3 regions of the Methylocella tundrae genome follow, and region 2 is predicted to be linked to each of the others. Evidence: predicted binding sites of a transcription regulator. Region 2 holds the regulator's gene; each other region holds the start of a gene.

Region 1 (4,408 bases), 1.2 Mb from region 2:
GGTCGCCTGAAGGAACGAACGCCGTGAAAACCCGCTCATGGACCACACCCTTTATTGCAGAAGCGGGCGTAGTTTTCGTCAGAGCGTCACAGCGACGCAACTTCAAATAGTGTTCAACGCTGCTCAAAAGGGCAGCAAATGCTCGATTTTTCAATATATTATGTCACTTTTGACATTTCGGCGCGCCGTGCGCCGGAGCTATTTCAGAGCCGTCGCGCGCGCTCTTGACGCTCTTTGCGCGTCAAAATTCAGTTTCGGCGAAAGCCCAGCAGCGCTACCATCACGGCCGCTGACAAAGGGTCCAACCGACGCCGGGGACTATGACAATGCGGCAATCGCAGCATACCGAAGGTGAAATTCTGCACCTCCTCCGGGAGGCCGGAGCCGGACTGTCGATTGCCGAAATTTGCAGCGCCGCGCGAATTACGCGACGCACGTTTTACAGATGGCGCAAACGCTACGGCGGGCTGACGCTGCCGGCGGTCCATGAAATGAAAGAGCTCCAGCTCGAAAATATGCGGTTACGAAATCTCGTCAGCAATCTCTCCGCCCGGCTCGATGGACTGTCAAAGACGCCAGCCTCCGGCGCCCCGAGGAGCGCCGGACAGTCTGAGCAAGGGGCAAGGCTCAACGGTCCCGCCGCAGCTCGCTCGGAACAAATGCGCGGAGCGTCGCTCGGCCGTTTCGCATTCGTGCGCGGCCAGCGGTGAGGGCCGGACATAGTTGCGAGAGCGACTTATGAGGGCAGGGTGGACCGACACGCCAAGAGCGATATCGCTCATCGCCTGGCGATATCGACGGGTTGCTGGCCGCTTCAACAAAAATGGAGGCCGACCTCGAAGACTGAACCGCAACGGCAAGCCAAAGACTTGTGGTGTTCGCCAGCTAGCGGCATCGCAACCTTAGCCGAACAATCGCGGCGGGATCTCGAAGCTCTCCTGGACGAAGCGGACCGGCCGCAAGCGTCGTCTCAGTGAAAATGTGGGAAGCGGCCCAACTCTCCGCCGTCGCAATCGCGATGAACTCCCGGGGCTTGTTCAGCTCGGCCACAGGTTTCGGCCCAACATCCACCGCAGCAATAGGGCGCGGCGCATGAACGTGGCCCTCTTACGCCCAACCCGACTTCGCGGGATCGGCGTCAGCCAGCCGGATCAAGGCGTCATTGACGTTTCCATTCGCCGGCTTCAAGAGGATGCTGCAAAGCTCGCTCCTCAAGCTGCAGACGCCCCAAGCTGAACTTGTTCGCATGGGTTGGTCGCCAGAACGCCGTCGCCAATAATCGGCGGAAATCCTCGACAATGGCAAATAGGCCGCAAACGGCTGCAGCGCGCCATCGCTTCGCGCCGCAGTCCCGTTTTCGCTCGCTTCAGCGTTATCTTCTCGCTTCGCTTCGCGGCCGGGCGCCGATAGCCTGACGCAGGGCCTCACGCAGTTCTTCACATTGAGGCGGCGGATTTCCGACGCCTTGATGCGCGGCGGCGCAATTGCGCCAGTTCCGATACGCCTCGTCATAGGACATCGAAGGCTTGGTATAAGAGAAAGTCTCGCTCGGACGGCTCGAATCGATTGACGGCGCGCCACCCGAAGCGCGCGCGTCGTTCCCGATCGCGCCGGTCACATCGTTTTGCGACGCGGCGTCAGACGAAATGTTGCCTGCAACCGCAGGTAAGGCGAAGCCGACAAAGGCGCACAGGACCGAAGCTCTAAATTTATTCATCTCTTTATCTCTTCTTCACGTTTTATTGGCTCAAGTTCAACAGACAGCCTACGATCAAAACCTTGGCCCAAGCATTCGCGTAGACTCAAAGGTCCCAAAAATCATCAGGCGCGCGCAGACAAGCCGCTGATGCGGACCTTGCTCCGAGCGACTTCACTCAATTGGCGCGAATCCAAGTAACCGGCCGCGCAACTTTTCTCGAATTTGATTAAAATTCATTTATGCAATCATCCAGTTTCCGAAAAAATCGTTTAGATGCGCCCACAGTCCGGCGGTCAAAGCACAAAATGGCGCTGACCCCGGCCGGACTTAGATCGCGTTTTGCGCCCCCCGGAATAAAACAATTTACCTTCTCAACTATTCCACGCAATACGACGTCTAAAACGGATATTTCTCATCTCTGAGAATAAGAAACACAACCACAACTTGCACTCGCGATTTGCTGGTGGATTACCAGCACAAGTCTCGCTTTCTATCAGCCAAACATTCCACTGCCTTAATGCTCAATACATACTCGAAACATATTCGAATTCGCGTCAAATTCAAGTCAAGTCCGACGTGATTCCCCATTATGCTTAAATTTTATGGCTGATAATCATTCTCTTTTATCATTAAACATTTCATCAAATCGCTGCAGCAAGTAAAGCCGCCACACCCGCCATTGGTCCGTTGCCGGAACTTATCCACAGGAACCATTGACTCGCGCGGCAATGTTCTTATTATGTTCTACACAAGTTCTTTTTCCGTTGCAAGGCGCCAGTTTGATGACACCAGCCGGGACCTTAGTGACAACGCACCGCATCCGAGGCGCCCTCGCCAAGCCGAGGGCCTCGCAAAGCCTCGACACCGCCGCTGAGGCGATGCCGGTCCATCCGGCGCGGCGGGGCCGCGGCTCTTTGACCAATGCCAGCGGACGATTTGAGAGCGAGGTCCGGGTCGCGGAAAATGACGGTTGGGACCTGCCTGAAGACGTCAATCCGTTAAGAACGGTAGTGACGCCCGAGCGCGCAAAGACGATCATTACACGTAATGAGTCGCCTGATATTTCGTTCGACCGTTCAATTAATCCCTATCGCGGCTGCGAACACGGCTGTGTCTATTGTTTCGCGCGGCCGACCCACGCCTATCTCGGACTTTCGCCGGGGCTGGATTTCGAGACAAGGCTGGTTTCAAAAGTTAACGCGGCGGCGCTTCTGGAACGCGAGTTGTCTGCTCCGGGATATCAGCCAAAAACGATCGCCATCGGGTCCAACACGGACCCCTATCAGCCGATCGAGCGCACCGAGAAAATCATGCGCGACGTGCTTGGCGTCCTGTCCAGGGCGAATCATCCTGTTGGCATCGTAACCAAATCCGCCCTGGTGCTGCGAGACCTTGATCTCCTCGTCCCGATGGCGGCGAAGGGTCTCGTCAAAGTCGCGCTATCCATTACGACTCTCGATCCGGGTCTCGCCCGCAAGATGGAGCCGCGCGCCAGTTCGCCCGAACGCCGGCTCGACGCCATGAGACGATTGTCGGAGGCCGGCGTCCCAACTGTGGTTATGGTCGCGCCGATCATCCCGGCCATCAACGACGCCGAGATTGAAGCAATTCTTACGAGGGCGCATGCGATGGGCGCGCGCGAGGCCGGTTATGTGATGCTTCGCTTGCCGCTTGAGGTGCGCGATCTCTTCGCTGAATGGCTGATGGCGCATTATCCTGACAAGCTGAGGCATGTGCTGTCTCTCGTGCGTTCGGTTCGGGGCGGCAAATTATACGATGCGACATTCGGCAAACGCATGAGCGGCGCCGGCCCCTACGCCTGGATGGTCGGGCGCCGCTTCGAGGCCGCGGCGGCAAGGCTCGGCCTCGCAAAAAGCCGCATGCCGCTGCGCAGCGATCTGTTCTTGCGGCCGGCAAGACAGGGAGAGCAACTGCAATTACTGTAATTGACCACGACGCAGCGAAAGGCAGAATCGGCAAAGGCCCCGCTGGAACGCGTCCTGCTTGGCCGGGCAAGCCTTTTCATGCCGGCGCCGATCGCTTAAATCTGCGGTCATGACTCCCACTGAGAAGAAGTTCCACGCCGCTTCCTCTTCGACGCGCGCCGACCTCCCGGCTTCGGCCGAGCCCGTTGATTTTCCGGAAGCTGAAGACGCGTCGATCATGGGGGATTTTCCCGATCTTGATCTCGCCGACGCAGATGCGGCGCCCGCCTCTGTGCGGCAAGGCGCTTCAGTGATCCGCAGTTTTTGGCGCCATGCGCCGCTCGGCCCTGGCGTCTATCGCATGATCGCCGCCGATGGCGAAGTTCTCTATGTCGGCAAAGCAAAAAGCGTGCGCAGGCGCATCGCAAGCTATGTGCGGCCCTTCGGCCACAACAACCGCATCGCCAGAATGATCGCGCTGACCGCGTCGATGGTGTTCGTCTCGACCGAAACCGAGACTGAAGCGCTGCTGCTCGAAACCAATTATATCAAACAGATGAAGCCGCGCTTCAACGTCCTGATGCGCGACGACAAATCATTCCCCTACATTCTTCTGACCGGCGATCATCCGGCGCCGCAGATTACGAAGCATCGCGGCGCGCGCCTTCAGAAAGGCGACTATTTCGGGCCGTTCGCCAGCGTATGGGCGGTGAACCGCACGATGAACGCGCTCGAGCGCGCCTTTTTGCTACGCTCCTGCTCCGACAGCTTCTACGAAAATCGC
Region 2 (4,408 bases):
ATCGCCGGCCGGATTACCTCAAGGCGTTCGTCGATAATCTCATCAACTGGGAATATGTCGAGCAACTCTACGAAAAGGCGATCGCCTGAGCGCAGGCGAGACCGCCACGCCGTTTCGCGGCGACGCTCACTAAAAAAACCGGGGCCGCGACATGCGCGGCCCCGCTCGAATCCGCATCCTGCACGCAAATGGTCAGGCGCCGGTCACGATCGGCTCAAGCGCGCCTGCCGGTCGCGCCGCTTTGTCGCGTCCCGTCTCGCGCTGCTCCAACACATAGACGGCGCTGGCCTGGGGGCCCATCACCCCTTCCGCAGCGGCGCGCGTGAAATGCACCATGGCGCCGATCTTCAGATTGTCGAAGCTTCCCCGCATCACGCAGCTGCGGGAGAAGTAAAGATCCGGGCCGCCTTTCACCTCCACGAAGCCATGGTCCTGCTCGGGAAACAGACGCACCACGACGCCCGACTCGATACCGTTCTCGTGCCGCTTCACATTTCCCTTGATGATCTCGGCAAGCTGCTCAAGCTGGCGCTGAACAGCGTCGAAAACGCGATGGACGAGTGTGTTCTGCTGGCCTTTCCGCTTCGCTTCCGACTTTGCGACGATCAACGGCCGGCCGGGCACCTCGACTTCGACGCAGAGGGCGAGCGGCGCCACCGTATTCCTCGGTCCGCGATGAGACGCGCCCGCGACCACGCGGCACCCGATGATGTGCGCGTAAATATGTTCGAGCCGTTGCACTCTCTCCTCGATGAGCTTCGCGAGGGCCTCGGAGTGCTGTATGTCGCGGAATACGATCTGCAGCGGTCGATCCATGCGTGGTCTCCTCTCGTAAGAGGCCGGAACCACTCGGCGAAGAAGAGACGCCGTGCGCCGGCCGTTTACATCAACGTATGGCAAAGCTGAAAGTTCCGTGAACGATCCGTCGTGCCCAGCGCGCAAAAAAGCGCCGGGGTCTCGCATCAGGCGCCTTGCGGAACGCAGCGCGAACAGATATGGTCTGTTCACTCTTTGTGCGAGTTTACTGGCCGCCCATGATCCGCGATCCATCGGTTTTGCGCTTCGCTATCGCCCTGCGCCCTGTTTTATCCCTGGCCTTGCGGCAGCGGCCACGCTTAACCTTTGAACACAGAGTCGGAGCTTGCCGCGGAAGCGCCAGCTAAAGCGCGCCCGCGCCGCCGCGGCGGGACGTGCAGATCGTTTACGAGAAAGTCAGAGCCGATGTTGACGAAAAAGCAAAGCGAGCTGTTGCGCTTCATCCATGAGCGGCTCAAGGAGACGGGCGTGCCCCCCTCTTTCGACGAGATGAAGGACGCGCTCGACCTGCGGTCGAAGTCGGGAATTCATCGTCTGATCATCGCGCTTGAGGAGCGTGGCTTCATCCGGCGCCTGCCCAACCGGGCGCGGGCGCTGGAGGTATTGCGCATGCCCGATTCTTCGACGCCGCCGGAGCTCAACCGGAACAAGAAATTCGAGCCGAGCGTCATCGAAGGCAATCTTGGGCGGGTGCGCTCCTTGCCTGCGAGCCCGAGCCGGGAAGAAGAAGACGGCCCTCGGGGGACCGTCGCCATCCCGGTCATGGGGCGAATCGCCGCGGGCACGCCGATTACGGCCCTGCAGAACCGCAGCCACACCATCAGCCTGCCGCCGGAGATGCTGCCGCAAGGCGAACATTACGCCCTTGAAGTGCGCGGCGACTCAATGATCGAGGCCGGAATATTCGACGCCGACACGGTAGTGATCCGCAAGCAGGACACGGCGGAAACGGGCGACATTGTCGTCGCGCTGATCGACGACGAGGAGGCGACGCTGAAGCGGCTGCGCCGGCGCGGCGCCTCGATCGCGCTCGAAGCCGCAAATCCCGCCTATGAGACGCGCATTTTCGGACCGGACCGCGTGCGCATTCAAGGCAAGCTCGTCAGCCTCATTCGCCGTTATTAAAGCGTGATGTTTGGCAGCTTGCGCGCCTACTCAAGCGGCGAGGCGTCGCCGTCTTCGTCCTCGACGGCGCCCCGCGCCTCGCCAGCGTCCCGCGCGACGCTGGAAGGGTCAAGATCGGAAGATGCGGCCCGCGTTGGCCGCGACGCTGCGAACGAACGCGAGCTTGGGCCCCATTTTCGCCTGGGCGCAGGAGACCAGGGGCGGTCCTCGTCCGGCGTTCGAGCCGCGCGCCTTGCGACGCCGGACGCGGTAAACGACAAGGTTATGGCGCCGGTTTCTTTCAGTTCCCCCCGATCGATGACAAGGCCCGCGGCGCAGCCCGCCGGCGCGAAGAGCGGCGTCACGATGATGTCGGCGCGCCCGCAATCTTCGGCGAACGCAGCTTTGTCGAACACCAGCGACAGGGAACGGCCATCCGCGAGATATCCAACGCAGCCAACCTTGTCGCAGGCGGCTTTTTTCACCGCCTCGCGCGCGGGGCGGCCGTCGGCGTCGGCGCGAAGCCACTGCTCCGAAGCAAAAAGGCTCGGGCGCGACGCGATGACCGCGAGCCGGCCATCCCGCCCGCGAAACGCTGCGGCTTCGCCGTTCGGGGCGACCGCCATGTCGAACGAGGGTCCGCAGAGCGCGCCCCACACGCCGATAACTGCGAGCGGCAAAGCCATCGCGCGAAAAACGGCGGTCCGCCACAGCACGGAACAGAGCATTGCGAGGGTCAGGAAGATGATGGACCAGGGCGCGAAGGCGGGCAGATGGAGGGTCGCCCCCGGCAGCCTTCCGATTTCCGCCGCCGCCCACATGATGCCGTCGATGCCAAGCCCGACATATCGCCAGACCCATGCGTCAAGTCCGAGCGGATAGAGCAATGTTCCGATAAGCGCCCCGGGCACTGCGAAAACCTCGATCACGGTCAGGGTCAGCGGATTGCCGATCAGCACATAGGGGCTGAGCTCGTGAAAATTATAGGCCATGAAAGAGGCCGTCGCGGCGGTGGCGCAAAAGGTCGCGAACAAAAGACCTCCGGGGCCACGCGCCAGCAGATTTTTGCAGGCGCGCCAGAAGAGCCGCAGGCGCTCGCCTTCGACGGCGCGAGCGCGCAGAATCAGCCCATCTTCGCGATCGGCGGCGGCGGCGGCCATACGCGCCTCATAGACCGCGACCAGCGCGGCGACCGCGGCGAAAGATAGCTGAAAGCTCGCGCCCATGATTGATTCCGGCTCGGTCAGAATGACGATCAGCGCGGCGAAGGCAAGATTCCGCATGGTCAAGGCCTGACGGTCGAGAAGCACCGCGCCGAGCATGATCAACGTCATGAACAGTGCGCGCTCGGTCCCGACCCGGGACCCCGTCGCGACGTCGTAAAAAACCGCGCCGGCCATAGCGAGGGCCGCCGACCATTTCTTGATCGGATAGCGCAGGGCCAGCGTCGGGCTTAAAGCCAGAAGCCGGCGAAAACCGACGAAAAAAATAGCGGCGACCAGCGTCATCTGGACGCCGGAAATCGTGATGATGTGAAAAATGCCGGCCTCGCGGATGACGTCCTTGGCCGCATCGGACAAAAGATCGCGTTTGCCGGTTACCATGGCGGCGGCGATTGCTCCCGCGTCGCCGCCGACGATCTGGTCGATGCGGCGGGCCAGCGCGTTGCGCCCGCGATCGAGCGCCATCATGGTTCGCAGCGCCAAACCGGGCGGCGCGGGCGGCGCGGCGGTTTCGATGCGGCCTAACGCATTGCCGACGCCTCCGATGCCGGCAAACCAAGCGTCCTTGGCAAAATCATAGCCCCCCGGAAGACTGGCGTGGGCCGGTGGAAGCAGCCGCGCCTTGAGCCTGACATAGGCTCCCGCCTCAAAGGGCGGCGCGCGGCGTATTGAAAGCCGGACGCGGTAAGGCGTCGCCGCGGCGGCGAGCCCCTCGATCGCATACACCCGCAGGACGAAACGCGCGCCGGCGCGGCGGAAATCCATTTGTTCGATAAAACCCTCGACAACGCCAATCGTCGTCCTGTCGATGATCGGGGCGGCGACGCGCGCCGAGCGCCAGGCTGCCGAAAGATCGCCCGCGAAAAAGGCGCAGAGGCCGCAGAGCAGGAAAAAGGCGAGACGCCGCCCGCGCGCCAAAAACGCAAGGCCTGCGAAAGCGGCCGTGAGCGGGACGAGCAGCCACAAGGAAGGTTCACGATCGGCCGCCATGTAGCTGACGACGCCGGCGCCAGCCGCCGCTGGCAGCCAGAGAAACATGCGGCGAAGCGCGACCTCCGTCTCGAACGCATCGACAAAGATGCGGCGGAGCTGCGACACGGCGCCACTGAGCCCGGCCGAAATTCTGCCCGCTCCGCGCGAACTTCCATCGGCTATGGCTGTTTCCGCTGGTCTCGACAATAGCGCCGCCGGTCATACATTCAGGATGAGCCAGCCTCGGCGCCGCATCGGCGGCCCGACGGGCGGGGCCCTTCCCCCAATCGCTT
Region 3 (4,408 bases), on a different replicon from region 2:
GGTCGCTCACGGCCTGCGCCATGCCATACATCTTGAGGCCGCGCAGCATGACCACGACGGCGGCGCTGGCGGGATCATGACGCATGGCGTAGCCTCCTGTCACGAAGGGCGTCATAGCGCTCGACATTGGCAAGCGGCTCCCGCTTCAGGCCCAGAGCCTGGGGCGCGTCGATCGGGGATGCCGGAGGCGACTTGCCGTCGGTCAGCCGGTGCAACAGATTGAGAACATGGGTCTTGGTGGCGACGCCAGCCTCGATCGCCAGTTCGACCGCGCAGAGCACGGCCTGCTCATCATGGCATAGAACCAGGGCCAGGATCTCGGCCATTTCCCTGTCCCCGCCGGGACGCTTGAGGAGCTGGCTCTGCAACTGCCTGAAGGCTTCCAGCAGTTCGGTAAAGGGGGCGCCATTACGCAGGGCGCCGGGCTTGCGCTGGATCACCGCCAGATAGTGACGCCAGTCATAGGCCGTCCGCCCCGGCTGATGATGGGATCGATCGATGATCCGCGGGTGTTCGCACAGGATTTGCCCTTCAGCGGCCACCACGATCCGTTCCGGGTAGATGCGCAAACTGACGGGCCGATTGGCGAAGGAGGCCGGCACACTGTAGCGATTGCGTTCGAAGTTCACGAGGCATGTCGGCGATACGCGCTTGGTATGTTCCACGAAGCCATCGAAGGGGCGCCCCAGCGGCATCATGCGCCCGACTTCCTCGGCATGCACATCGGCGATCGCGCCGGGCAGGATGCCGTGCTGGATCTGTCCCCATTGCTCGATGCAGCGTTCCTCGAGCCAGGCGTTCAGCGCCTCCAGATCGGGGAAGCTGGGCATCGGCTGCCATAGCCGGCGCCTTGCATCCTGCACGTTCTTCTCGACTTGCCCCTTCTCCCAGCCAGAGGCCGGATTGCAAAAATCCGTCTCGAACAGATAATGGCTGGCCATGGCGGCGAACCGGGCATTGACCTGCCGGGCCTTGCCCGACCCGATGCGATCGACCGCGGTCTTCATATTATCGAATATCCCGCGCTGGGGAACGCCGCCCAGCACCCGGAATGCCTGGGCCAGCGCGTCGAACAGCATCTCGTGGGTCTGAAGCAAATAGGCCCGTACGATAAACGCCCGGCTGTGCGACAGTTTGGTATGGGCAACCTGCAGCTTGGTTCGCTCGCCGGCGACAATGGCCCAGTCCTCGCTCCAATCGAACTGAAACGCTTCGCCAGGCTGGAAGACCAGTGGCACGAATGTTCCTCGATAAGCTCCGGCGGCCGCGCTGGATCGATCGGCTCGCTGAGCCGTCCCAAGGCCTGATCAAGGCGGCGGCCGAGTTCGGGACCAAAGCGCAGGGCGAGCGGGGCCCGGGGTTTTGCCGCCAATTCCCCAATTGCCTCAAAACCGAGGACGCGAAGGCCGTCCACGATATGCTTCGGCAGGCGGAGGGCGGCGATCGGCAGATCGAGGATCGCCCTGGCGCTCTCGCCCGGCGCGACGACGAGGATTGGACGCGCGGAAAAACGCGCCAGCGCATGAGCGGCGCCCCAGCTGTCGGCGAGCGCGGCGCGGGCGGCGACGCCAGAAGCTTCGATCCGCGCGACCATATCCCTCGCCATGGCGTCTTCGCCGCCAAAGAGATGCGCCGCGCCGAAAACGTCGATGACGATGCCGTCCGGCGGGTCGGCGGCGGCGATCGGCGCATAGCGTTTGAGCGCCCAAAGGGCGAGGCGCTCGAGCGCTTCGGCGTCGGCGGCGGGATCGGCGTCCTTGACGATGAGGCCTCGCGCCAGCGCCTGCGCCTTGGTCACGGGCATGCCGATATAGAGGCCCGCGGCTCCAGCGGCTCTGTCCGCGGCCAGAACCACGCGCCGTCGCCCTTCCCTGCCGATGAGCACGAGCGGCGGCTCAGCCGGCGGCGCGGCGGCGCCCAATAGTCTTCTGATCCGATCCGTGGGCCAGGTCGGCAGGAATATGGAGACGACCCTTGCCATCGCAGGCCTCCACTTCAAAATCGGCGCTCTCGCCGGCGCGACAGCGGATCAATTCGAGCCGCCACCTTGCGCGTCCGACGCCCGGGACCGGCAAAGCGGTTGAAGGAAGCCCGCTGACGCGCCAGCGCGTGACGGAGGCTGTCGGTTGCCCGAAATCGGCGGCCTCGGCGTGTCGCCGCCAGCGCCGGATGGCGATGCCGATGGCGCCGGAGGCCTCGGCCGCGAGCTCCAGCCGGCGCGAGGCGGTCATCGAGAGGCGCGCGACATCGGCGACGACGCCGCCAAGCCCGCCGTGACGCAGGCCCTCCTCGAAGCAAGCGAGAACCGACTTCTCGTCGCCGGCCTCGACATAGATCACGCGACCCGGCGCCAGCCCCGCTTGCGCGAGCGCCGGGGCGAACAAATCCTGGCGCGTGACGCACCACAGGATTTTTCCGCGTATCCGGGCCACGATCCCGGCTGAGAACAGCGCCGCCGCGGCGCCGTCGATCGCGCCATTGCCGCCGCCCGCGACCTCATGCAGCGCGCCGAGCGCCAGCCCGCCGCCCGGCAGACGCCCGTCGATCTCCTTGATCCCGAAGGGCAGCACCGCGCGACGGCGCGCCGGTCCGCCTTCGAGGCGCTGAATGCGCTCGCGAAGCTCGGCGACGACTGGATTGGCGGCGGTTTCATTCACAGGACAAAAGGCCTCCGGCGGTCTTCCCAATGGGTTTTCGCGGTGATATGTTCCCTATACGTTCTTAACGAGCCATGCGAGTCAATCGGCCGCATCAATCTTCATTGCCGCGGACCCGGAAGATCGAATGGCGAAAATCAAGGATCGCCGCCTGATCGCGTCAAAATAACAGCAAGATAGCGGGGCATTGGTGAGCGCGGCGCATCTGGAGAAATTGAATAGCGAACAGCGCCGCGCCGTCGAGCATGGGATTGGCCGCGCCGATGGCGCCATCGGCGGTCCGCTGCTGATCATCGCGGGGGCCGGTTCCGGCAAGACGAACACGCTGGCGCATCGCGTCGCCCATCTGATCGTCAACGGCGCCGATCCGCGGCGCATCCTCTTGATGACCTTTTCGCGCCGGGCGGCGGCCGAAATGAGCCGGCGCGTCGAGCGCATCTGCGGCGCGGCGCTGGGCGGCGGGGCCGGCGCCGTCACTGACGCGCTCGCCTGGGCGGGGACGTTTCATGGGATCGGCGCAAGGCTGCTGCGCGATTACGCCGAACAGATCGGGCTCGACCCGGGTTTCACGATCCACGATCGCGAAGACAGCGCCGACCTATTGAACCTCGTCCGGCACGAACTTGGCTTCTCAAAGATGGAGAGCCGGTTTCCGACCAAAGGGACCTGTCTCGCGATCTACTCCCGCGCCGTCAACGCGGAATTGCCGCTCGACGACGTGCTGCGCGATTTCTATCCGTGGTGCGCCGGATGGAGCGTGCAATTGCGCGAGCTGTTCGCGGCCTATGTCGAGGCCAAGCAGACGCAGAACGTTCTCGACTACGACGATCTCCTGCTCTACTGGGCGCAGACCGTCAGCGATCCGCTGCTCGCCGGCGATATCGGCGGCCGGTTCGATCATGTGCTGGTCGATGAATATCAGGACACCAACCGCCTGCAGTCCTCGATCCTGAAGGCGCTGAAACCCGGCGGCGAGGGCCTCACGGTCGTCGGCGACGACGCGCAATCGATCTATTCTTTCCGCGCGGCGTCCGTGCGCAACATTCTCGATTTTCCGACTACGTTCAGCCCGCCGGCCGAAATCATCACGCTCGATCGCAATTATCGCTCGACCCAGCCGATCCTCGCCGCCGCCAATGGCGTCATCGATCTTGCTTCCGAACGCTTCACCAAGAACCTCTGGACCGAGCGTCAGTCGGGCGATCGCCCCCGCCTCGTCAGCGTCCGCGACGAGGCCGACCAGGCGCGCTACGTGGTCGAAAGAATTCTGGAGAACCGCGAGGGCGGCGCGGCGCTGAAGCAGCAGGCTGTCCTGTTCCGCGCCTCCCATCACAGCGGCCCGCTCGAGGTCGAACTGACCCGCCGCAACATTCCTTTCGTCAAATTCGGCGGGCTTAAATTCCTCGACAGCGCCCATGTCAAGGACATGCTGGCGATGCTGCGCTTCGCGCAAAACCCGCGCGACCGGGTCGCCGGCTTTCGCCTCATGCAGCTGCTGCCGGGCGTCGGGCCGACTTCGGCGCAGCGTGCGCTCGACTTGATGGCGGATCGGCCGGATCCATTTTCCGCGCTTTCCGCCATGCCGGCGCCGCCGCGCGCCGGCGCCGACTGGATGAGTTTCACGGAGACCCTGCTGCGGCTTGGCGCCGGCGAGGACGGATGGCCGGCGGAGATCGCGCAGGCCCGCCGCTGGTACGAACCCCACTCGATTGTTTAAACAGCCTATAACCAATTGAAATCACTCGTAAATT

The links. Region 2 encodes LexA, which represses DNA repair genes until DNA is damaged. Its sites were predicted from a motif close to TGTTCNNNNTGTGTTCNG; they were not measured.
Region 1: SIN04_RS11510 (PA0069 family radical SAM protein) is a predicted target of LexA. The motif match lies at 2,429-2,446, and genes of this name have one in related genera.
Region 3: SIN04_RS00830 (ImuA family protein) is a predicted target of LexA. The motif match lies at 2,706-2,723, and genes of this name have one in related genera.

What each region holds. Positions count from the first base shown of each region.
Region 1 covers NZ_CP139089.1:1,981,257-1,985,664, forward strand. The annotation lists gene SIN04_RS11500 (urea ABC transporter substrate-binding protein) at 1-39, opposite strand, end outside; gene SIN04_RS11505 (transposase) at 327-710, shown strand; gene SIN04_RS11510 (PA0069 family radical SAM protein) at 2,482-3,645, shown strand; gene uvrC (excinuclease ABC subunit UvrC) at 3,755-4,408, shown strand, end outside.
Region 2 covers NZ_CP139089.1:3,151,752-3,156,159, reverse strand. The annotation lists gene SIN04_RS16830 (superoxide dismutase) at 1-89, shown strand, start outside; gene SIN04_RS16825 (HPF/RaiA family ribosome-associated protein) at 193-816, opposite strand; gene lexA (transcriptional repressor LexA) at 1,222-1,941, shown strand; gene SIN04_RS16815 (ComEC/Rec2 family competence protein) at 1,968-4,241, opposite strand.
Region 3 covers NZ_CP139087.1:159,143-163,550, forward strand. The annotation lists gene istB (IS21-like element helper ATPase IstB) at 1-85, opposite strand, end outside; partial or broken gene istA (IS21 family transposase) at 75-1,250, opposite strand; partial or broken gene SIN04_RS00825 (Y-family DNA polymerase) at 1,247-1,981, opposite strand; gene SIN04_RS00830 (ImuA family protein) at 1,896-2,657, opposite strand; partial or broken gene SIN04_RS00835 (ATP-dependent helicase) at 2,845-4,362, shown strand.